Regions from separate parts of the Planococcus shenhongbingii genome, predicted to be linked through region 4. Evidence: riboswitches for the same ligand, from Rfam matches in the RefSeq annotation. Region 4 holds a riboswitch; each other region holds the start of a gene.
What was found. A riboswitch is a leader RNA that binds a small molecule or an ion and turns the genes downstream of it on or off. The one in region 4 is predicted to bind lysine.
Positions count from the first base shown of each region.

Region 1: linked by a shared signal. The riboswitch ahead of dapA (4-hydroxy-tetrahydrodipicolinate synthase) and the one ahead of QWY16_RS07485 (aspartate kinase) in region 4 are both predicted to bind lysine.
Region 2: linked by a shared signal. The riboswitch ahead of QWY16_RS06340 (Na+/H+ antiporter NhaC family protein) and the one ahead of QWY16_RS07485 (aspartate kinase) in region 4 are both predicted to bind lysine.
Region 3: linked by a shared signal. The riboswitch ahead of QWY16_RS18805 (transporter substrate-binding domain-containing protein) and the one ahead of QWY16_RS07485 (aspartate kinase) in region 4 are both predicted to bind lysine.

Region 1 is NZ_CP129235.1:3,561,515-3,567,253, forward strand. It holds gene QWY16_RS17260 (TraB/GumN family protein) at 1-387, opposite strand, end outside; gene ypfJ (KPN_02809 family neutral zinc metallopeptidase) at 522-1,370, opposite strand; gene QWY16_RS17270 (class I SAM-dependent methyltransferase) at 1,437-2,039, opposite strand; lysine riboswitch at 2,147-2,325, shown strand; gene dapA (4-hydroxy-tetrahydrodipicolinate synthase) at 2,458-3,339, shown strand; gene QWY16_RS17280 (STAS domain-containing protein) at 3,979-4,821, opposite strand; gene QWY16_RS17285 (alpha/beta fold hydrolase) at 4,892-5,737, opposite strand.
Region 2 is NZ_CP129235.1:1,280,822-1,286,560, forward strand. It holds gene QWY16_RS06325 (DUF72 domain-containing protein) at 1-213, shown strand, start outside; gene QWY16_RS06330 (sulfite exporter TauE/SafE family protein) at 213-1,040, shown strand; gene QWY16_RS06335 (bifunctional metallophosphatase/5'-nucleotidase) at 1,054-2,397, shown strand; lysine riboswitch at 2,468-2,650, shown strand; gene QWY16_RS06340 (Na+/H+ antiporter NhaC family protein) at 2,761-4,338, shown strand; gene QWY16_RS06345 (sodium-dependent transporter) at 4,530-5,739, shown strand, end outside.
Region 3 is NZ_CP129235.1:3,870,513-3,876,251, forward strand. It holds gene QWY16_RS18785 (Lrp/AsnC family transcriptional regulator) at 1-189, opposite strand, end outside; gene QWY16_RS18790 (DMT family transporter) at 375-1,310, shown strand; gene QWY16_RS18795 (amino acid ABC transporter ATP-binding protein) at 1,427-2,161, opposite strand; gene QWY16_RS18800 (amino acid ABC transporter permease) at 2,197-2,964, opposite strand; gene QWY16_RS18805 (transporter substrate-binding domain-containing protein) at 3,028-3,870, opposite strand; lysine riboswitch at 4,006-4,189, opposite strand; gene mnmH (tRNA 2-selenouridine(34) synthase MnmH) at 4,272-5,375, opposite strand; gene QWY16_RS18815 (class I SAM-dependent methyltransferase) at 5,561-5,739, opposite strand, start outside.
Region 4 is NZ_CP129235.1:1,504,569-1,510,307, forward strand. It holds gene QWY16_RS07470 (electron transfer flavoprotein subunit alpha/FixB family protein) at 1-273, shown strand, start outside; gene trxA (thioredoxin) at 423-737, shown strand; gene uvrC (excinuclease ABC subunit UvrC) at 788-2,584, shown strand; lysine riboswitch at 2,622-2,797, shown strand; gene QWY16_RS07485 (aspartate kinase) at 2,930-4,141, shown strand; gene QWY16_RS07490 (succinate dehydrogenase cytochrome b558 subunit) at 4,928-5,542, shown strand; gene sdhA (succinate dehydrogenase flavoprotein subunit) at 5,588-5,739, shown strand, end outside.

The sequences.
Region 1 (5,739 bases), 1.9 Mb from region 4:
AAACGTCACTTGGATATTGCGGTCCGCGAGCACCAGTTCAGCCCCTGTTTCCTTGGCGGATTCAATTCCTTGAATCATTTCCTGGCCCGGCTTGATGCCGAATTGATCCGCTATGCGGTTCTGGAAAGAGGAAATCGCCAGGTTCATCAGCAGCAGACTTGATTTCTTTTCTTTGATCACTTTAAAAATATCGGTTTCTTTCCACTTGCTGTTTTCGGTAACGGACTGATAGCGCTGGGCATCAAGCTCAATGCATACCGAGTCCGGCCGTTCCGCTTCTATGACTTGTTTGACCTGCTCGGCGCTTTGGCGGGAAACGTGTGCCGTACCGATCAGGATCAGTTCGCGCCCATCGAGTTGTATGCGTGTAATATTATCTTCATGCATAAATTTTCTTCCTTCATAGAACTTAATTTCTTTCCGTTTTCACACGAAAAGACTGTCTATTTCAATAATGGATCACAATGCCAAAAATATCAATGCAACACTCTTCATTTGACTGTTTTTTTCTGCTGTCAGCTTCACAGGTTTTTCGCATTGAACGTATCGCCGCCTTGGATTGTCCCCGCCTCGAAGCCTTTATAGAACCAGCTCTTGCGCTGTTCGGAGGTGCCGTGCGTAAAGCTTTCCGGCACCACATAGCCGCGCGCCCGTTCCTGGATGGTATCGTCTCCCACTGCACTTGCCGCCGTCAATGCTTCTTCCAGATCCCCTTCTTCCAGAAGATCCATCCCTTGGGCATGGTGCGCCCAGACGCCCGCATAATAGTCGGCCTGCAATTCGAGCCTTACCTGCAGTTTGTTGTAATCCTCTTCACTTAATTGATTGCGGAGCGGCTGGACCTGCTCCATAATGCCGAGCAGATTCTGCACATGGTGTCCGACTTCATGCGCAATGACGTAAGCCATCGCAAAGTCGCCCGGCGCCTGGAATTGCTGCTGCAGCTCATTATAAAAACTTAAGTCAATATAAAGCTTCTGGTCACCCGGACAATAGAACGGCCCGACGGCTGCGCCTGCTGTACCGCAAGCAGAGTCAACGCTGCCATTAAAAAGCACGAGTGTCGGCTCGACATACTCCAAGCCCTGCTCAGCAAAAACTTCAGACCACACGGCTTCGGTATCCGCCAGCACAACCGACACGAAATTTGCCAGTTCCTGCTCCTGCTCGGTTTCGACATAAGGTTCGCTCGACTGTGTGCCTGCGCCGGTGCCAAGTTCGTTCAGAAGGACACCCGGGTCCCCGCCAAGAAATGCCACCAGCAGGACGATAAGCAGTCCTCCGATTCCGCCTCCCGCTATCATCTTGCCGCCTGATGAACCCCGCCGGTCCTCGACGTTTCTGCTGCCTTGCCTGCCTTTCCATTTCATAAAATCTCTCCTCGCGAATTGTGCTTTTTAAGCCTATACCCCAATTCCCAGGCTCTCTAATCCCACTTATTCGAGGCGATAGATTAAAAAACGTTCGCGAATATCTCGGTTTGCTCCCGGCAGCAAAATCTCTTCCAGCAGTTCAAAAAGGGTCTGGTGCTCCAAATAATCGATATAATCGTCCGAAGGGAAAAACAAAATGACATCAACCGGACGCTGCACCTGCTCCACGGATTTCAAAATATTGTTGACGGCTGCCATAAAGATCTGAACCGAAAAGGGATTAAAAAAATAAAACCGGTTGTCTCTTGCTTCAACTTTATAGTGTTGTGCCAGGCAGCAGCAAAAGTCGATTTTCCCTTTAGTATTTTTCTGCTTTTTCTCGTAAGCCGTCCGGTTGCCGAGTGCTTCCTTGTAAAAGGTTTCGTCCATTTCGACTCCCACCGTTTCCGCTCCGAATAAAGAGTGTACGTAAAAATTCAGACGGCCCTTGCCGCAGCCGTAGTCAACGAGCCGGTCTTCATGGGACAGCCTGTACTGGCTAAAAAGGATTTCCAGTAAGGCATAAGGCGTCGGCTCATAGCGGTTGTGGTGAAGCGACTCATGGAAGCCTTGCTGGTTTTCGGAAGTTCGGATATTCAACATTTCGTCGTATTGGCGTTCGTTCACTGCCATCCACTCCATTCCAATAAAATAATAATTCCGGCTCTTGCAATCGCGCAAAGAGTTTGGTATGGTGAAGCTAATTCAATATTTTCTTGCTCCAGGTTTTATGGAGTGAGGATAGAGGTGCAAAAACCATCAGTATATAAATCGAGGAGTATGAGCTCCGATGACGTTTATGGAAAGGGGGATTTGCCGAAGCGGTGAGACACTCATAGTCGACTCCGCTGGGTCTGCATCTAATAAATGCAGGACTGTCATATAGGCGACTATATGGAGGGCTATCTGACGCAAAGAAACGGTGGATAAACATTGTTTCTACGGCAGCAACGAGACCCTCGTTGCTGCTTTTTTGTTTCTCGTAATTCTGCGACTGGTCCATCACCTCTGATTTTTGACAAAAAACCAAGAAAAGGGTGGTATTATGAATTTCGGCCAAATCATCACAGCAATGGTTACTCCATTTGACGCAAACGGGGAAATCGACTTTCCTGCAACTAAAAACTTAGTAGAGCATTTAATCGCAACCGGTTCAGACGGGTTGGTCGTTGCCGGCACGACCGGAGAATCGCCGACTCTGTCATCAGAAGAAAAAGTGAAATTGTTTAAATTCGTAGTGGAAACCACGAAAGGGCGCATCCCGGTCATCGCAGGCACAGGATCGAACAATACGCGTGCATCGATTTCCTTAACTCAGCAAGCGGAAGATATCGGAGTCGATGGCATCATGCTCGTTACTCCGTATTACAACAAACCTTCGCAAGAAGGCATGTTCCAGCATTTTGAAGCGATTGCAGCGTCTACCCGCCTGCCAGTCATGCTTTACAATATTCCAGGGCGCAGCGTCGTCAATTTATCCGTCGATACAGTCGTCCGTCTTTCAGCAATCGATAATATCGTCTCTATCAAAGAAGCGAGCGGCAATTTGGATGCTGCTGCGGAAATTATCGAACGCACACCGGATTCTTTCACGCTTTACAGCGGTGATGACAGTTTAACTTTGCCGATTCTTGCAATCGGCGGAAACGGCATCGTATCGGTCGCTGCCCATATCATCGGCAATGACATGAAAAATATGATCTCGAACTTCCGGAATGGCAATACCCAAGCGGCTGCAGCGGCACACCGCAAATTGCTGCCCGTCATGAATGCCTTGTTTGCCGCTCCGAATCCGGTTCCGGTGAAAACTGCTTTAAACCTTTCAGGCGTCCAAGTCGGCGGTGTCCGTTTGCCAATGATTCCTTTGAACGAGCAAGAAACCCTAACCTTGCAAGAGGTTTTATCAGCCCGTACTGTGAATTCTTAATCCACCAATGAATAACTGCTGGAGCCAAGGCTTCAGCAGTAAGACTGTAGACAAACTCGAAAGATTCGAGCTGTCTATGGTCTTTTTTATATTGCTTGAAGCAACCCAACCACTGCAGCCGCTTTGAAGCTAAATGAATAAAAAGGTGGAAAAAGTTTCCGTTGGACGATAAAACTTGTATTGGTGATCATCCCTTAACCGATATTCCGCCAACCAGCTGCGAAGACATTGGCCGAGGTTTGTGAGGCCAAGTCTTTGCGACGAAGCGCACAGCGCTGCAGGAGCATATGTTTTAGCCGCGGGCGAGCACCAAGCTTGCGCAGGAGCAGTATGTTTTCCTCCGCTGTTTGGCTCCATATCTGGAGAGCAAGCACAAACATTAGAGAGCTTTCTCGAACAGCCGCTGTTTTAGAGAACTATTAAAGAAAACTAAAGGAAGCTGAATGCAGCGGAAGGCGGCAACTTCTGCGGGAATAGGGCGAGTCCTGAGACCCCGCAGGGAGCGCCAGCGAGCGAGGAGACTTAGGCCGCCCCCCGCGAAAAGCGTCCGCCCTGGAGCGAAATGAGAAAAGAGAATAAGAGTTTCTCGACAGCCTAAAAACCCGCTGAAGCCAGGGCTTCAGCGGGTTTTTATATACTTTATTTCGCTTCGGCCAATCTCTTGAAAGCCTGCTTCAAGCTTCCGCCAAGTGCCAGCTGGCTGACATCAATGCCCAACTGAATCATGGTCTGGGCGATTTCCGGCCGGATGCCGGTCAACACTGCCTGTACGCCGACAAGCTTCAATGACTGCGTTAATTTAATGATTTGTTCTGCTACCATCGTGTCGACTTTTACTACGCCCGATAAATCAATAATAAGCGTGGAAACTTTTAAGCGTCCAGCCGCAAGCAGCGATTGTTCCAAAATATGCTGTGCCCGGTCCACTTCAATGGCGCCTACAATCGGAAGGATTGCAATTTGGTCATTCACGGGAACAACCGGCGATGACAACTCGAGAAACTCTTTTCTGGCAGCAGCCAGGTTCTTCTGATAAGAATTGATGTAAGTCGAGCTGTACGAATATGCAGCGTGGTCCAACAATGCATGGAAAAATTCCATTGCTTCAAAAAGGATCTCAAGCGGCATTTCCTTACACACAGCTTCGGTTTTAATCACTTTGCCGATATGTTTCCGGTAAAGGGACGTTTCCCCCAATGCGTCTGCAAGCGACATGCCCTCTTTCAAAAAGTAATTCCCGGTCACGTCTCCCCATTGCGATATTCCCTTGAAAACCGTTTCAGGGTCCAGGGAATTTTGAAGGGATTCCCCCAATAGCCCGATAAAGTCCATTCGAAAATGAAGGACTGCTTCGAGTATATCTTTATATTGTTCCAGCTCTTCTTTGCTGGCATCTTTGAGTGCTTCTTCTTGTATTAACTCGGCAATCAGGTTTTTATCTTCAACCACGCGCGAACCGAGAAATCTAATCTCTTTCTCCATCAGTACCTCCATAGCTATCATTCATATTAGTTGAATTTATTATAACCGCCGGAGATGCATTCGGGTACTGTTATATCGATAATTTTTCGATTGCAGAGGTATTGCTGTTTCCCATAGGCTTCCTTAAGTAGGCAAGAATTTTCTCAATCGTTTCTTCTGCATGGCTGACATGCGGATTATGACCCGTGGCATTCATGACCACATACTCGCTTTCCGGTATCTGGCTATGCACAAATTCCCCCGCTGTCTCAGGAGCGATCGCATCATTCTTCATCTGAAGAATCAACGTAGGCACTGATACTTTTTGGAGATCGCTGCGCACATCAGACAAAAATGTCGCTTCAGCAAACTGCCGCATAATGTCCGGGTCATTCGAGCATAAAATCTGTTCGAACTCTTGGGCCAGCTCCGGCCGGTCCCCGTTCTGCAGGACTACCGGCGCTAAATAATTTGCCCATTCTTTGTAATCCGTTTCCATCATCTTAAGCATTCCTTCAATATCCGCCCGTTCAAAACCGCCTTGATAGCCGGGTTCATTCAAATAATGGGCAGAAGGCCCAATCATGATTAAATCTTTTATCAGTTCCGGCCGGTCGATTGCCGCTAAAGCGCCGATCATGCTGCTGACCGAATGCCCGATAAAGACAACATTTTTAAGATTCAAGGCATCGCAAAGCTCAATCAAATCCTGTTTGTAGCCATGCAATGTACTATATCGTTCTTTCGAATAGGCTTTCTTATCGCTTCTTCCAGATCCTACGTAATCAAACAGCACGACCCGGTATTTCGTTTCAAAGGCTGGAGCAATATCATCCCAGACATATTGGTCACAGCCAAAGCCGTGGGCAAACACCAATACTTTATCACCTTGTCCAGAGCATCGTACATTGTTTCGTTTGTTGATGTTCAAATCCAATT
Region 2 (5,739 bases), 220 kb from region 4:
CGCTATTTATACGATTACAACCAAAAAGAACTGCAGGAAATCAGTCGCGCGGTAGCGGAATTGGAAAAAACAACGGATCAGGTTTATGTGATTTTTAATAATAATTCCGGGGGCCATGCCGCAGGAGACGCAAAAGAGTTTCAGCAGATGAATGATTTAGAATTTAAAGGCTTAAGCGAAAAACAATTAGACTTATTTGAAGGTGAATTTTGATGGAATTTGTATTAATCGCGATTGTTGGCTTACTGTCAGGAATCGTCGGTGCTTTAATCGGCTTAGGCGGTGGCGTTATCTTAGTTCCGTCTATGCTTTTTCTCGGAACAGCTTTTACTTTTTTCCCGGAATTGACCCCGCAGAAAATTGTCGGGCTATCCGTGATCATGATGATTTTTACTGGATTGTCTTCAACTCTTTCTTATATGAAAGTAAAAACGGTCGATTATAAGAGCGCCTTTATCTTTTTTATTGGCAGTGTACCTGGAACCATTATTGGGGCATTTGTAAATAAAGGATTGGATTTGCCTTCCTTTAACTTATATTTTGGCATCTTACTGGTATTTCTTTCCGTATTACTGTTGGTCCGGAACCGGTTGAAAAAAGTGCAATGGTTTGTTAATAATGGCAGAAAAATAAAGTTCAAAGACTCTATGAACCAAGAATATGTGTATGGTTATCCCGTGTGGGCCGCTCTATTGCTGACTTTCGCAGTAGGCTTTGCTTCCGGTTTGTTTGGTATCGGTGGCGGATCAATTATGGTGCCAGCCATGATTTTACTATTTTTGTTTCCACCGCATGTTGCCGTCGGAACCTCAATGTTCATGGTCTTTTTATCATCGATTGTAAACTCCATCACCCATATGTCTCTTGGCAATGTTCCCTGGATCTATACATTGGCGGTAGTGCCAGGGGCTTATATAGGAGCGAAGGTAGGGGCGGCGTTAAACAAAAAACTGAAATCAGAGACGCTAGTAGCTATCTTGCGGATTGCTTTGTTATTATTGGGACTGCGTTCAATTTACGAAGGATTATTTAGTTCTTAAAGAGGTGTAAGTTATGGGTGAAACCATTCATATTTATCATACAAACGATTTGCATAGCCATTTTTCCAATTGGCCTCGCATCAAGAATTTATTGAGTGAACGAAAACGGTGGCATCAGGAAGAAGGAGATGTTTGTTTAATCCTTGATATTGGGGACCATGTTGACCGGTCTCATCCATACACTGAAGGGACTGCCGGAAAAGGCAACGTAGAGTTATTAAATGATGCTGAATACGATGCTGTGACAATAGGCAATAATGAAGGCATAACGCTGTCAAAAAAAGAATTGGAAGAATTATATGTGCAAGCGGATTTCGATGTGATTGTAGCTAATCTATATGAGCCGGATGGCAAACGCCCCGAATGGGCAAAACCTTACCAGCTGCTGAAAACTCAAGGAGGCTTAACGATTGGACTGGTCGGAGCAACCGCTGAGTTTACCCCTTTCTATAAACGGCTGGGATGGACAATCACTGATGCCAAGGATGCCATTATAGAGGCTGTAGAAGCCATTAAAGATGAAGTGGATCTAATTGTCTGCCTTTCTCATCTTGGCGTGAAAGAAGATGAGTATTTGGCGGAACTATGCCCGGAAATTGATGTGATTCTGGGAGCACATACGCATCACATTTTTCATGAAGGAAAAATGATCGGGGATACATTGCTCGGGGCGGCTGGCAAATTTGGCATGTATATTGGCCATGTAACGATTGAACCGGCCATTCATGAGAAAAAAGCCGAATTGATTGAAACGTCTTCGCTTCGTGGATCAGATGAAGACTTTAATGACATGCTCATCGAGCAAGGGAAATCACAATTGAATGAACCGGTCTTTTACAATGAAGATGAACTGAAAGCGGAATGGTTTAAAGATTCCCAGCTGGCTGAACTGTTCGGAGAAGCGCTGCTGGAATTCTCTGGAGCTGATTGCGCCATCTTCAATGCAGGATTATTTATGGAAGACATGCCGGTCGGGGAAACGACCCGTTATGATTTCCATAAAATGCTGCCTCATCCGATTAATCCATGCCTCATCAGTCTGACTGGCGCTGAATTGAAAGAAATCTACCAGCAGTCATTAAATGCGGAATGGCCCAATATTGAGTTGAAAGGCATGGGATTCCGGGGAGCGGTATTTGGCAATATCATCCGCATCAATCTGGAAATGAAAAACCATCAATTGTTTATTGGCGGAAAGTTGGCAGGACATAATGAAACTTTTCAGCTGGTCACATTGGACATGTTCACATTCGGATACTTTTTCCCGTCACTGAAACGCGCTCCAAAAAAGTATTTCATGCCGGAATTCTTGCGGGATGTCTTCAGCCAATATTTTCGCAGCAAAGCCGTTAAATGAAAGAAAATTCAAAGTTAATATACATTTGATTTTATAATAAGAGTGAGCTATGCTTACAAAGAATTAAAAATAGATGGGTAGAGGCTGCAAAACTTATAAGTCCGATGTGCGAGTGTGACAACGTTGAACACATCCAAAAGGAAGTTTTGCCGAAGTTCTTTTTTTGCTGTCACTGAAAAAAGAGCTGGGGGTATTCTGAACAAGAATGCCACTGTCGTTTATGATGAATCATAGGCGAAGAGCTACAGGGTTGTTTGATGTTTTGAAGCACAGACGAATTGTAGAAAGCTGACTGTATCCATTTGGACACGGTCAGCTTTTTTTCTTTCTCTTCCATCCTAGAAAACAGGAGGAATCTTTTTCATGGAAAATACAATTTTTTCGATTTTGCCGCCAATCATTGCGATTGTCATGGTGTTGCTGACTCGCCGTGTGCTGTTGTCGCTTGGGGCAGGGATCGTAGCAGGAGCGCTCATCCTGACTTCTTTTGCACCGCTTGCAGCGCTGCAGGAATTATTTAACTCATTTGCCGTCACTTTTTGGGACGAAGGCTTTAATGCTTATAATGTTTATATCATTTTATTTCTCTTCTTATTGGGTATTATTACTGCGTTTGTCAGCTTGTCAGGAGGCAGTTTAGCTTTCGCAGAATGGGCATCCAAGCGCATCAAATCAAGAAGAGGCGCGAAAATGCTTACAGTGATGCTGGGCATGCTCATTTTTATCGATGATTATTTTAACGCTTTGGCCGTTGGGCAAGTTGCGCGCCCTATTACCGACCGTTACCGGGTATCCCGCGCCAAACTGGCATACTTCATCGATTCGACCGCTGCACCGGTTTGTGTAATCTCACCGGTATCCAGTTGGGGAGCTGCCATCATCGGTATTGTAGCGACGATTTTGGCGGGCCAGAGTTATGTGCAAATGTCTGCGCTTCAAGCTTTTATATGGATGGCGCCGATGAATTTTTATGTAGTAGCTACCTTAGCAATCGTCTTTTTTATCGCTATTCGTGATGTGGATTTTGGAGCGATGAAAAAACATGAGAGACTTGCTATTGAAACCGGGGAATTGTATGACGCCAATAAAACAATTCCGGGTGAAATGAAAGAAGAGTTTCCAGTGCATTCTCATGGAAGGGTGATCGATTTACTGCTTCCAATTTTATTGCTGCTGGCAGGAACCATCGGAGCTATGCTTTATACAGGTTACCAGAACGCTGGCCAGATTTTTGATATTTGGCTGATATTCGAGAATACGGATGTGCCGTTGTCATTATTGATAGGCGGATTGCTTGGAGCAATTTCATCTGTTCTGCTGTATGTGAGACAGTTCAAACAAAATAAATCTGCGAATGTTACATGGATGGCAAAAGGAATTTCGGAAGGAATCCGATCGATGTCAGGAGCAGTTTTCATTTTAATATTTGCCTGGTCATTGAGCTATTTAATCGATGCTCTTCAAACAGGTACGTATCTTGCTGACTTGGTAACTGCCTGGAACTTGCCGACTGCGGTATTGCCGGTTTTGTTATATGTATTAGCTGGATTTATGGCTTTCTCAACAGGAACTTCTTGGGGATCGTTTGGGATATTGTTGCCGATTGCAGGAAATATCATGGCCCAAGCGGCACCTGAGCTTTTATTGCCGGCATTGGCTGCAGTTTTAGCAGGTGCAGTATTTGGGGATCATTGCTCTCCAATTTCCGATACAACAATTTTGTCGTCAACAGGAGCAGGAAGCAATCATATGGACCACGTTCTGACCCAATTGCCTTATGCATTGACTGCTGCAGCAATAGGGGCAGTAGGGTATATCGTCATAGGTGTTACGGGATCACTTTGGATGGCGTTAACTTCAGTTATTGTTATTCTAGTGATATTGTTTACAATTTGGTCTAAACAAGGGTCTGTAGTTGAAAAGCAAGTCAATACGCAGTAAAGAAAAAGCAGAGAATTTAATTCTCTGCTTTTTTATTATTTTAGTAATAGCTTTGTGGGAAATTTATCGGAAATTCCTTTACTTTGCCAAATCCTCTCGTTATACTATTTTTAGATTAGCTAATAATCTGAAAATAAACAAACTTCCTATTTTTCTGTCAGGGAATTGGAAGAAACAAAGGAGGAACAAAAATGGAACGTTCGCAATGGGGTACGCGAGCCGGTTTTGTCATGGCGGCAATCGGTTCCGCGGTAGGACTAGGAAACATTTGGCGTTTTCCATACGTCGCTTATGAAAATGGTGGAGGAGCATTTTTTATACCGTACTTATTCGCACTGCTAACTGCAGGAATCCCAATTTTAATTATGGAATTCACCATTGGACAAAAGTTTCGTGGATCAGCGCCATTGTCATTCTTTAGAATGAGCGGAAAAAAATTAGAATGGCTTGGATGGTGGGCGGTTTTTGTATCGTTTGTAATATCTTGTTATTATGCCGTAATCATTGCATGGGCAATTCGCTATACCATTTTCTCGTTCAATCTAGCATGGGGAACAGATACAGAAGGATTCTTATTTAATGAATTTTTACAATTAACCGTGCAGCCTGGACAAACGGGCGGAATTGTATGGGGAGTCTTTATTCCACTAGCGTTTACTTGGATTATTACTCTTGGGATTTTGTTTGCCGGTGTCAAAAAGGGGATTGAACTGGCAAACCGCATCTTTATTCCGACGCTTGTTGTCATTTTCTTGATTGTCGTAATACGTGCTGTAACTTTGGACGGCGCATTGATGGGGCTTGATGCTTTCTTCAAACCGAACATTGAAGAGCTTATGAACCCAGCTGTTTGGGTCGCTGCCTACGGCCATATTTTCTTTAGTTTATCAGTAGCATTTGCCATCATGATTACTTACGCAAGTTACCTTCCGAAAAAATCAGATTTAACCAATAATGCTTTTATTACTGGATTTGCCAACTCGGCATTCGAGTTGCTTGCCGGTATTGGGATATTTGCGGCTCTAGGGTTCATGGCAAACCAGCAAGGAGTGGCGGTTGCCGATGTAGCTACGGCTGGTGTCGGTTTAGCGTTCGTTGTATTCCCGCAGATCATCAATGAATTCCCAGGATTTAATGGCTTTTTTGGAGCACTTTTCTTCCTATCATTAACGCTTGCCGGGTTGACTTCATTGATTTCAATAACAGAAACGTATGTTGCCGGCGTTTCAGAAAAATTTGGCATTACCCGGAACAAATCTTTAGCTTTCGGCGGAGGTTTGGCTGCTTTGATTTCGATTTTGTTTGCTACTCAAGGCGGTCTGTACTTCCTTGATGTAGTCGATTACTTTATCAATCAGTTTGGTGTAGCTTTCATTGGTTTAGTGGAAGTGATCTTAGTGG
Region 3 (5,739 bases), 1.6 Mb from region 4:
ATTCAAGATGGCGACTTGCCAGTTGATATACCCTTCGCTTTCGAGTCGTTTAATTCTTGAATGGACAGCTGGAGGTGAAAGATTGACGCGCTTCGCTATTTCAGTGTTGCTCAAGTCCGCCTGCTTTTGCAGAATATCTAATATCTGGACATCTGTCGGGTCGAGCACTTTGCTGACAATCGATTCCACTGCTTTTCCCCCTTTTATTTTTTCTGTAATGCACAGGTCCCGGTAACTCTTTTAGAATAAATTTAAGAAAAATTAAAATTTACTTTATTTTATTTTGTATTTTGTTTAATAAACAAAATAACCACTTGAATTATACCTTAAAATGATAAAATTATTAACTAGAGATATGAAGAAAGGGGCCAATTATGCGTTATTTCTATCATGGGCTATTGCTGTTGACGAGTTTTTTATGGGCTGGGAACTTTGTAGTAGGAAAGTGGCTTGTTGGACATGCCTCTCCCATGACATTGACCAGCCTGCGCTGGATGATTGCAGTCCTTTGCCTGATACCGTTGGTCTGGGCTACAGAGAAAAAGATTCTGCCGCCGCGCAAAGCGATTCTGCCGCTCATCCTTATGGGCATAACGGGCGTTGTGCTGTTCAATATCCTGCAGTTTCTCGCATTGGAAAATACCTCAGCTACAAATATCGGGCTGATTTCCACGTTGAATATGATTTCCATTGCCATTTTTTCAGCCATTCTGTTGAAGGAAAAAATTCGGCCGCTGCAGACAGCCGCGATGGGCCTTCTACTTTCCGGTGTCATTTTGGTCCTGACAAAAGGCCATGCTGATTTGCTGTTTTCCATGCAATTCAATAAAGGTGATTTGTATATGCTCGCTGCGGTAGCGGTCTGGGGAATTTATTCGGTGTGCAGCAAATGGGCGATGGCATCCACTTCTCCAATGATGGCCACTTTGTATTCCGGAGTATTCGGCGTTGCCTTCCTGCTGCCGTTTAATATGGCCGCCTTTACTGTGACCAACATTAACGCCCCTTTTGTCTATTCCATTTTGTATACCGGCGTCATTTCGACCGTCTTGTGTTTTGTTCTTTGGAACATCGGCGTCAACAAATTGGGCGCTACTACATCAGGGCTTTTTTTGAACTTCAATCCGATTTTCACGGCCATTTTAGCGTTTTTCATTCTGGGCGAAAAAATGATGGGCGTCCAATTGCTTGGAAGTGCCTTGGTGATTCTGGGCTGTTATTTCTTCAGCTATTTTAAAACGCAGGCACTTCCTATAGAAAAAGCTGCAGACGTAACAAACCCTCTGACAGAACAGGTCAAGCCTGGCTGATCAGAGGGTTTGTTTTTCTTATTGAATAAGAAAGTACATAAATTCGACTTGCGTATTCAGTGTCCAGATTCCAGATTCCAGCGCTTGTCGGGGCTAAGCGGGCGCTTGCGCTTTTCTTATCTTAATGTACGCTTCAAAAACTCGCGCGTCCGTTCTTTTTGCGGCTGATTGAAAAGCTGTTCGGGCGGCCCTTCTTCGACAATGACCCCTTTATCCATAAATACTACCCGGTCGGCTACTTCTTTTGCAAACTCCATCTCGTGGGTCACGATGAGCATCGTCAAGCCGCTTTTCGCTAGGTCTTTCATGACTTTCAGCACTTCCCCGACCATTTCCGGGTCAAGCGCTGATGTGGGTTCATCGAACAGCATAACATCCGGCTCCATTGACAGTGCCCGTGCAATTGCTACCCGCTGTTTTTGTCCGCCTGACAGTTGCTCTGCTTTGGCATTAATGTACTGGTCCATGCCTACAACCTTCAAGTATTTTATCGCCACTTTTTCCGCTTCTTCTTTCCGGCGTTTCATCACTTTCACCTGTCCGACCACACAATTGTTCAAGACATTATGGTTGTTGAAAAGATTAAATTGCTGAAACACCATCCCAAGTTTCGTGCGGTAAGCATGGATGTCGTGGCGGTCATCCAGGATATTTTCCCCGTTATAGATGATTTTTCCGCCGCTTGGCTTTTCAAGCAGGTTGATGCAGCGCAAAAGCGTCGATTTTCCGGATCCTGATGAACCGATGACACATACCACTTCGCCTTTGCGTACGGAAAAATCGATGTCTCTTAGCACTTCATTCGTTCCGAAGGATTTACTTAAATGCTGAATTTCAATTACGTTTTCCATAAGTTCTCCTCTTCCATTTCTGCTTATTGACCTGTCTATTCTTTGATTTTATGTGAAGTATCTTCCGGATTCACTACTTGCATCGGCAAGCCGCCAATCATGCTGTAGTTTTTCGGCCCCGCCATTTTTCTTTCAAGTTTGCGCAATAGAAGTGTGATGCTGTATGTCATGATGAAATAAAGGACACAAGCGATAAAGAACGATTCGAAATAACGGAAGTTGTTCCCTGATACGCTTCTTGTCTGGAAAAACAATTCCGTCACTCCGATAACGCTTAGCACAGCCGTATCTTTAATATTGATGACAAACTGATTGCCCGTTGCCGGCAAAATATTGCGAATGACCTGCGGCATGACGACATTGATCATGGTTTGAAAATGGTTCATCCCAATAGCCTGGGCAGCTTCGAACTGTCCTTTATCGACGGAAAGGATGCCGCCCCGAACAATTTCCGACATATAGGCCCCGGTATTGATGGATACGATGAATATGGCCGCTGTAAAGACGTCCAAATCGATTCCAAATGCCATGGCAGATCCATAGAAAATAACCATCGCCTGTACCATCATCGGTGTTCCCCGGAAAAATTCGATGTATGCAGAAAGAAGTCCGTTAATGACTTTCAAACCGATTTTTTTGATTCCCCGCTCCGGCATCGGAATGGTATGGATAATACCGATGATCAATCCAATAGCGGCTCCAATCAAAGTGCCGATCACTGAAATCCATAACGTCATGACCGCTCCGCGCAGGAACATGGGCCAGTTATCTGTAAGTATGGTGATAACCCATTCTAAACTCATTGTTTTCCTCCTAAAAATAGTTAAAACCGGCTGCATACGCATGTAGCCGGCACCACCTAATCATTATTGGGCAGCTGGTTGGTTTTTAATTGCAGTATCCATAATTTCCTGGCGCTCTTCTTCAGAAATGCCAGCCAATGCTTTATTGATTTGTTCTGTCAGTTCACTGCCTTTTTCAAGACCTACCGCAATTGCTGTGTCTTCTTCAGACGTTTCAAATCCGTCTTCAAATTCCACCATGGCAAAATTTTCATTGGCAGCAGAAGCACTTACCGCTTCCGGCCGTTCTGATACGTAACCATCAATGATTCCGGATTCAAGCGCTACCCGCATGGAAGGGAAGCTCTCCATCGCTGTTTCTTTCGATACGCCTTCAATCTGGTCAATAACGGAATAATGGAAAGTGTTCAACTGTGCTGTGATTTTTGCTCCTTTAAAATCGGAAAGCGAAGTTGCCCCTTCATATTCGCCACCTTTTTGAACGACCATAACCAACTCTGACGTATAGTATGGGTCTGAAAAATCAATGGTTGCTTTGCGCTCTTCCGTCGGTGACATGCCCGCAATGATGGCGTCAATCTTGCCGGAAGTCAGCGCAGGCACCAGACCGTCCCATTCTGTTTTTACTATTTCCAATTCCTTGCCCATGTCTTCAGCAATTCTTTTAGCAATTTCTACGTCATAGCCGCCTGCATATTCAGCGTTCCCCGAAATTTTCACAGCTCCATTGGAGTCATCTCCCTGTGTCCAGTTGAACGGTGCATAAGCTGCTTCCATTCCTACTTTGAATGTCTCAGATTCTTCTGATGATCCGCCGCTTCCGGCTTCCTCGTTTGATCCGCATCCTGACATCAGCAGCATCGATGACAGGAACATGGTTGAAAATAACGTCAATTTTTTCTTCATAATTAAACTCTCCCCTTTGTGTTTGGTACCGTAGTGGTAATTGAATATACAAAAAGGGCAACTCTGCACAAAAAGACCTGAGGTAGACTCAGATCGCACTATACATAGTTGCCCTAAATCCTCTTCTTCGTCCCTGGATGAGATAGCTCTTCGCAATAAATCGGGAAATCCATTGCGACAGTCCTGCAGCTATTAACCGCAGACCCAGCATGCAATAGTGAGAGTTATTGCACACTTCGGCGATATTTCCTTCTCCTTGAGATCTTCATTTTCTCGAACTCCTCCAAAGATTGTGAAACGTCGCGCCTCTACCTCACTGCAAAAAGTGTGAGGTAATATTCAATTCATGTTTTTCATAGTCTACATTGATATATTTTATCTGTCAATCCTATTTTTATTTATCAAAAATTTGTCCTGATTTTCTGTTTTTCTACAATAGGAACAGAGACTTTCTCTTCAGCTTCTCCACCCACAGAGAAAGCAGGGAGATTTTCTTTAACCGCTTGGATTGCTTCTTCGATATTGTTGACCACCAAGAACTTTTTCTGCGAATCCGGGTATTGGAGCCCAGTATGCTTGTAGCGGGAATCGTAATAATGCTCCAGCAGCAGCTGAATGGCAGAAGCAAAATTGCCCGTTTCCAAATCCGATTCGATTTGCTTGGCGACGGGCATATGAATCCGCGATTTGATCCGCTGAAATGCTTCCATGCATTCTTCCTGATGTTCCGAAGGACGGTAATCTTCCAAGATTTCTTTCACCCGTTCTTCCATCGGCAAATCGATGACCAAATGGATGCTCCGGTTTTTTAAATCACTTAAAAATGGTGGAATCACTACTTTCCCGATGCGATGGCTTTCTGCTTCAATCAGCACATAAGGGAAATCCTGCAACTTTCTCAGCTGATGGATCAAAAGTGAATCAAAGACTTTCTGGTTGTTCGGTTCCAGCCCAATCTGGCCAAAAATCGATCCCTTGTGATTGGCCATCCCTTCAAAATCAATGACTGGGTATCCCTCTTCCTGCAACGCCTTTAAAATAGTAGTTTTCCCTGCGCCGGTTAATCCGTTTAATACAAATCCTTTCGAAGGAGTTTCCTTTTGTTCCAGCTCGGCTACCACCCATTTCCGGTAAGCGCGGATGCCTTCATCAAGGCGATGGACATGGACGTTCATCAAACTCAAAAGAGTCGCTGTCGTTCTGCTGCGCATGCCTCCGCGCCAGCAAAACACCACTTTATCTCCTTCGACTTTCTTGAATGCCCGCACGAATTCCGGCAATTTTGCTGAAATGATTTCCAGCCCGCGTTCTTTTGCAGCTTCTACACTGACTTGCTTGTAAAGCGTTCCGATTTCTGCCCGTTCCGCATCATCAAAAAATGGAATATTGATGCTTCCCGGTATAGTGAAATTTTTATATTCAGATGGCGACCGGACATCAATGAGCGCCATTTTTTTGTTTTCGATGACCGGAATCAGTTCTTCTACCTTAATGTTTTCAAACATTCTTTTTCCTCCAAAAAGCCTTAAGCGGCTCTGTAGTATGGTCTAAACACTTTGAGTATTTTTACAAGTATACACCCATTGAATCCATATAAAAGTTTTCATCGTTCGCTCAATCGGTTTCCGCCCTTTAGCAGCAAAGAAAAAGGCAGGCCGTGTCGACAGGCCTGCCCTTTATTATAGAATGATTATTTAGTCGCTTCGTAAACCCGCATAGGCGGAAGATTCCGCAGAAAGAATTTATCCTGGGCTATGGAAAAATAGTCCTGCAGATAAACCATTAGATGTTCATCTTTTTGGAAAAAGGTTTGGTAAGGCAGAAATTTTCCTCCTGGCTTTAACACATGGCTTGTTCTTTTCACGATGT
Region 4 (5,739 bases):
GTCGGCGCTTCCCGCGGAGCGTGTGACGCTGATTATTGCGATTACTCGCTTCAAATCGGCCAAACCGGGAAAGTGGTCACACCGGATCTTTATATCGCTGCCGGTATTTCTGGTGCGATCCAGCATTTAGCAGGAATGTCCAACTCGAAAGTAATTGTTGCGATCAACAAAGATCCTGAAGCGAATATTTTCAAAGTGGCAGACTACGGCATCGTGGGCGACTTATTCGAAGTTATCCCAATGCTGACAGAAGAATTTAAAAAAGTAATGTAATCAAAAAGCGGCCCTAAACACTCGGGCCGCTTTTCGTTTGATTTCCTATATTTAGGGTAAAGTAAAGTTAGGCAAATAAATAGCTAGTGAAAATAGTGCATGCTATAATCAATTCAGAGTTTGGTTATACTACTAAGGAGGAATTATTCATGGCAATAGTACACGGTACAGATCAGAACTTTTCACAAGAAATCTCAGAAGGTTTAGTATTAGTAGATTTTTGGGCTACTTGGTGCGGACCTTGTAAAATGATCGCTCCAGTTCTAGAAGAGTTAGACGCTGAAATGAGCGATAAAGTAAAAATCGTAAAAGTAGATGTTGACGAAAACCAAGAAACAGCCGGCAAATACGGCATTATGTCAATTCCGACTCTATTGTTGATGAAAGATGGAGAAACAGTTGACAAAGTGGTTGGTTTCAGACCAAAAGAAGCTTTAGCAGAATTGGTTAACCAACACGCATAATTCTAAACCGGGTCCAGTAATGGTGCCCGGTTTTTTAATAGGGTGAGATTATGGCAAATGAATTAATTCAACATAAATTAGCGATACTTCCAGACCAGCCTGGCTGTTATTTGATGAAAGACCGTCAAAACACGATCATCTATGTCGGCAAAGCGAAAGTGCTGAAAAACCGCGTGCGATCATATTTTACGGGAAGCCATGACGCCAAAACACAGCGGCTGGTAGGTGAAATAGAGGATTTTGAATATATCGTAACAAGTTCGGAAAAAGAAGCGCTGATTCTGGAGCTGAACTTGATCAAAAAGCATGATCCAAAATACAATATCATGCTGAAAGATGATAAGACCTATCCATATTTGAAAATTACAGGCGAGCGCCATCCAAAGCTTATCATCACACGGCAAGTGAAGCGGGATAAAGGCAAGTATTTCGGTCCTTATCCCAATGCTTACGCGGCAAGTGAAACGAAGAAATTGCTCGATCGTCTGTATCCGCTCCGGAAATGCCATACCATGCCTGACCGTGCCTGCCTGTATTACCATATGGGGCAGTGTTTGGCACCGTGCATCAAACCGGTCGAACAGGAAACGTATCAAAATATGATCGAAGGCATCACGAAATTCCTGAACGGCGGTTTCCGTGAAGTGAAAGAGCAGCTGGTTGAAAAGATGTCGGAAGCCGCTGAGAATTTGGAATTTGAGCGGGCCAAGGAATACCGGGATCAGATTATCCATATTGAAACGGTCATGGAAAAGCAGAAAATGGCCATGAACGATTTTACCAACCGCGACATTTTTGCCTATGCCATCGACAAGGGCTGGATGTGCGTGCAGGTGTTTTTCGTGCGCCAAGGCAAGCTCATTGAGCGCGATGTCTCACTGTTTCCGTTATACCGCGACCCCCAGGAAGAATTTATGACGTATCTCGGCCAGTTTTACGAGCAGTCACACCATATGAAGCCAAACGAAATCCTGGTTCCGGAAGGCATAGATGCGGATTTGGTCAGGGAATGGCTCGACCTCCGCGTGCTGGTGCCTCAGCGCGGCAAGAAAAAGGATTTGCTGGATCTGGCGAAGAAAAATGCGGAGATTGCCATAAAAGAAAAATTTCAGCTGCTTGAGCGCCAGGAAGAACGGACGGTTGGCGCCTGCATTGAATTGGGAGAAGCGATGAATATTGAAACGCCGCTCCGCATCGAAGCGTTTGACAACTCGCATATCCAGGGAGCTGACGCAGTTTCTGCAATGATCACATTTATCGACGGCAAACCGTCGAAAAAAGATTATCGCAAGTATAAAACCCGCAATGCCTCGAAACCGGATGATTACGCTGCTATGCGGGAAGTAATCCGGCGCCGCTATTCACGTGTTTTGAAAGATGGGCTTCCACTCCCGGACTTGATCGTCATTGATGGAGGAAAAGGGCAGATGGAGTCGGCGCGCGAGATTTTGGAAGACGAACTTGGCTTATCGATTCCGATTGCCGGCCTGGCTAAAGACGCAAAGCACCAGACTTCTCAGCTTCTATACGGGGATCCAATCGAAGTTGTGCCGTTAAAACGCACAAGTGAAGCGTTTTATCTGCTGCAGCGCATCCAGGATGAAGTGCACCGATTTGTCATCACATTCCATCGTCAGCTGCGCGGGAAAAATTCCATCCAGTCCGCGCTCGATGACTTGGAAGGCGTAGGGCCAAAACGCAAGAAGCAATTGTTAAAGCATTTCGGTTCTGTCAAAAAGATAAAAGAAGCGACGATAGAAGAATTGCGCCAGGCGGGCATGCCCGAGAATCTGGCCAAATCCATTCAGCAGCATTTTGCTCAGCAGGCATTGCCAAGTGAGCAATAACGTGCTATCGTAAAAACATAATTGAATCACTTGGAAAAGTGATGATAGAGGCGCGAACGTCAATAGTAGCCATTCGGAGATTTGCAGAATCTGTGAAGAGTGGGGAAAGGGGCGGTCGCCGAAGTGTAGAGGGTTTTTGCAAACCCATATGCTGGTCCGGCATTTAAGAAGTGCCGGGCTGTCAGAGTAAATCTCTGGAGGGCTATCTCACATGGACGTTTTTCGTATTCGTACATGATAAAAGAGGTAGCTTGCCGTAGAACCGGTGAGCTGCCTTTTTTTATTGCCTGGCACCCAGTGCCCGACATGTTGAGAGCCACATCTTAAAATGTGGGAGTGGATGAAATGAAGACGATCGTAATGAAGTTTGGCGGGACGTCCGTTGCAACACCCGAAAAAATCATCGAAGTGGCCAAGCGGGCAATCCTTGAAAAAGAAAAAGGCTATCGTGTAGTAATCGTCGTATCGGCGATGGGCAAAACGACAGATACACTGCTCAAACTGGCAGGGGAAATTTCTGTCGAACCGCCGAAACGGGAAATGGATATGCTGTTGGCGACGGGAGAGCAAGTAACAATTTCTCTGCTTGCCATGGCTTTTAAATCATTAGGGCATGAAGCTTTATCGTTCACCGGATGGCAAGCGGGCATTGAAACGGAATCCGTTCCACGCAACGCCCGCATCGAAACCGTCCGTACAGAGCGTTTGGAACGGGTTCTGGAAAATGGCTATTTCTGCGTGGTTGCCGGGTTCCAGGGCGTTGATAAGATTGGCAATATCACGACACTTGGCCGCGGCGGCTCGGATACGACTGCAGTGGCATTGGCAGCTGCGTTAGGGGCCGATAAATGTGAGATCTACACCGATGTCGATGGTGTTTATACATCGGATCCGCGTCATGTCACAGGAGCCCGCAAACTCGAGCAGATTTCATATGATGAAATGCTGGAACTTGCCAATCTCGGTGCAGGCGTCCTGCATCCTCGTGCTGTCGAATTTGCGAAAAACAATAAAGTCCCGTTGTCGGTCAGAGCAAGTTATTCGGATGAACCGGGCACAATCATACAAGAGGTGATCACTGTGGAGAAAAACTTAATAGTCAGAGGCGTAGCGTTTGAACCTGGAATTGCCCGGGTGACCGTCTCGTATGAAAAACCATTCAACGGTTCATTGGCGAATATATTTACGAAACTGGCGGAAAACCATATCGATGTTGACATCATTGTCCAAAGCATCACGGATGAATTCCCGCCGTCTGTCTCATTTTCCATTAAACAAGACAGCCTGGAAGAAACAAAGCGGGTATTGAATGAATTCCAGTCAGACATTAAATTTTCAAGTGCTAATTTTGAAGTCGGTTTATCGAAAGTGTCAATTGTCGGATCCGGCATGGTCTCCAATCCCGGGGTAGCTGCACAAATGTTCGATATTCTTCGCTTGCAGGAAATTCCAGTGAAGATGGTCAGCACTTCAGAGATTAAAATTTCTGTCGTAGTGCCGGAAGTGGATATGAAAAAATCAGCGATCGCTTTGCATGACGCATTCGGTTTATCCTGATAAAAAGAAGTGAGCACTTCACTAGGCGATGGAAAAAACATGCAGATTTAAGGCTGATAAACAGGAAGCTGCTTTCTTTTAAGTAGATATGTCAGGAAAATGACAATTCGGCAAATGTTTATAAAGGTAAAATGAAATTATTATTCAAATATAAGAACAATAAAACCCACTGCGCTTTTGCGGAGTGGGTTTTAAAATTCATGCTTTTTCATGGAGGTCGGTTTTTAAGGTAATGCGGACTTGATTTCTTTTATACTGAGTTTCGACATAGGCTTCGGTTAAATAACCGTCGATTGCTTGTTTTTGCTGAGCCCGGAATCCAGCTTCTAATTTAAAGCAGCGCTGCTCGACTCAGAAGTAGATAATGGTGCACCATCAAGCATTTCCATGCTTTTTTTGAGCATCAGTCAGCCGTAATTAGCTTGTCGAAAAAAGTGTTGCGCTTCTTCAAAGGAATGGACGGAAATTTTCCGGGTCAGTAAAGAATATCTTCTTCATGTTTGCCTAAAGTTTCTGGAAATATATGGTCTCGAATAATTTCATAGCCAAAGTCCCGGGGGATTTCAGGTTGGTTCAAAGTCATCCTAATTCTACTTTCAATATAATAAATTGCTATTAAAATTCATACGGAAATGCATCGCGTTACCTTGACGCTCCCATTTTCGGAGAGTACAATAAATATGTCATATTATTGTATCATGATGCAAGTGGCAGTCAATGGAAGCTTTCGTGCAAAAGTTCGAATGTCTTTTTTTTTGCTGCGCAACAATGTTTGAGGGAGGTAAAATTTTGGAAAATCGAGAATTTTTAATGCGCAGGTTACATTCCTTGCTCGGTATCATTCCGATCGGTTTGTTCTTGACGCAGCACTTAATCGTCAACCATTTTGCAACACAGGGTGAATCGGCATTTAATAATGCATCTCACTTCATGGCGAATCTTCCATTCGTTATCTTCTTGGAGATTTTCGTTATTTATTTACCGTTGCTGTTTCATGCATTCTACGGTTTATACATAGCGTTTACTTCAAAGCATAATGTGGGCAAATATAGTTATTTGCGCAACACATTATTCACGGCACAACGCTATACTGGGGTTTTCCTAGTGATTTTCATCGCATGGCATGTGTTCGAAACCCGTTTCCAAGTAGCAATTGGCAATGCAGCAGATGCAGACTTCAATATGATGGCTAATATCCTGGACAACCCATTAATGTTAGCGTTTTATATTGTCGGAGTTTTAGCTGCGACTTTCCACTTGGCAAACGGCCTATGGTCTTTCCTTGTTACTTGGGGAATTACTCAATCGGAAAAAGCTCAAAGAGGTGCAACTTACTTCACACTTGTCGTGTTTGTTGTACTTTCAATCATTGGTATCAGAGCTTTGTTAGCGTTCGTCTAAGAACGTCTGGATTATTGGTGAACTAAAAGAGGAGTGAATACCGAAATGGCGAAAGGCAAACTTACTATTGTCGGGGGCGGCCTAGCTGGATTGATGGCAGCTGTTAAAGCAGCCGAAGCAGGCTCACCCGTTGATTTATTTTCTATCGTCCCAGTAAAAAGATCCCACTCGGTTTGTGCTCAAGGCGGGATAAATGG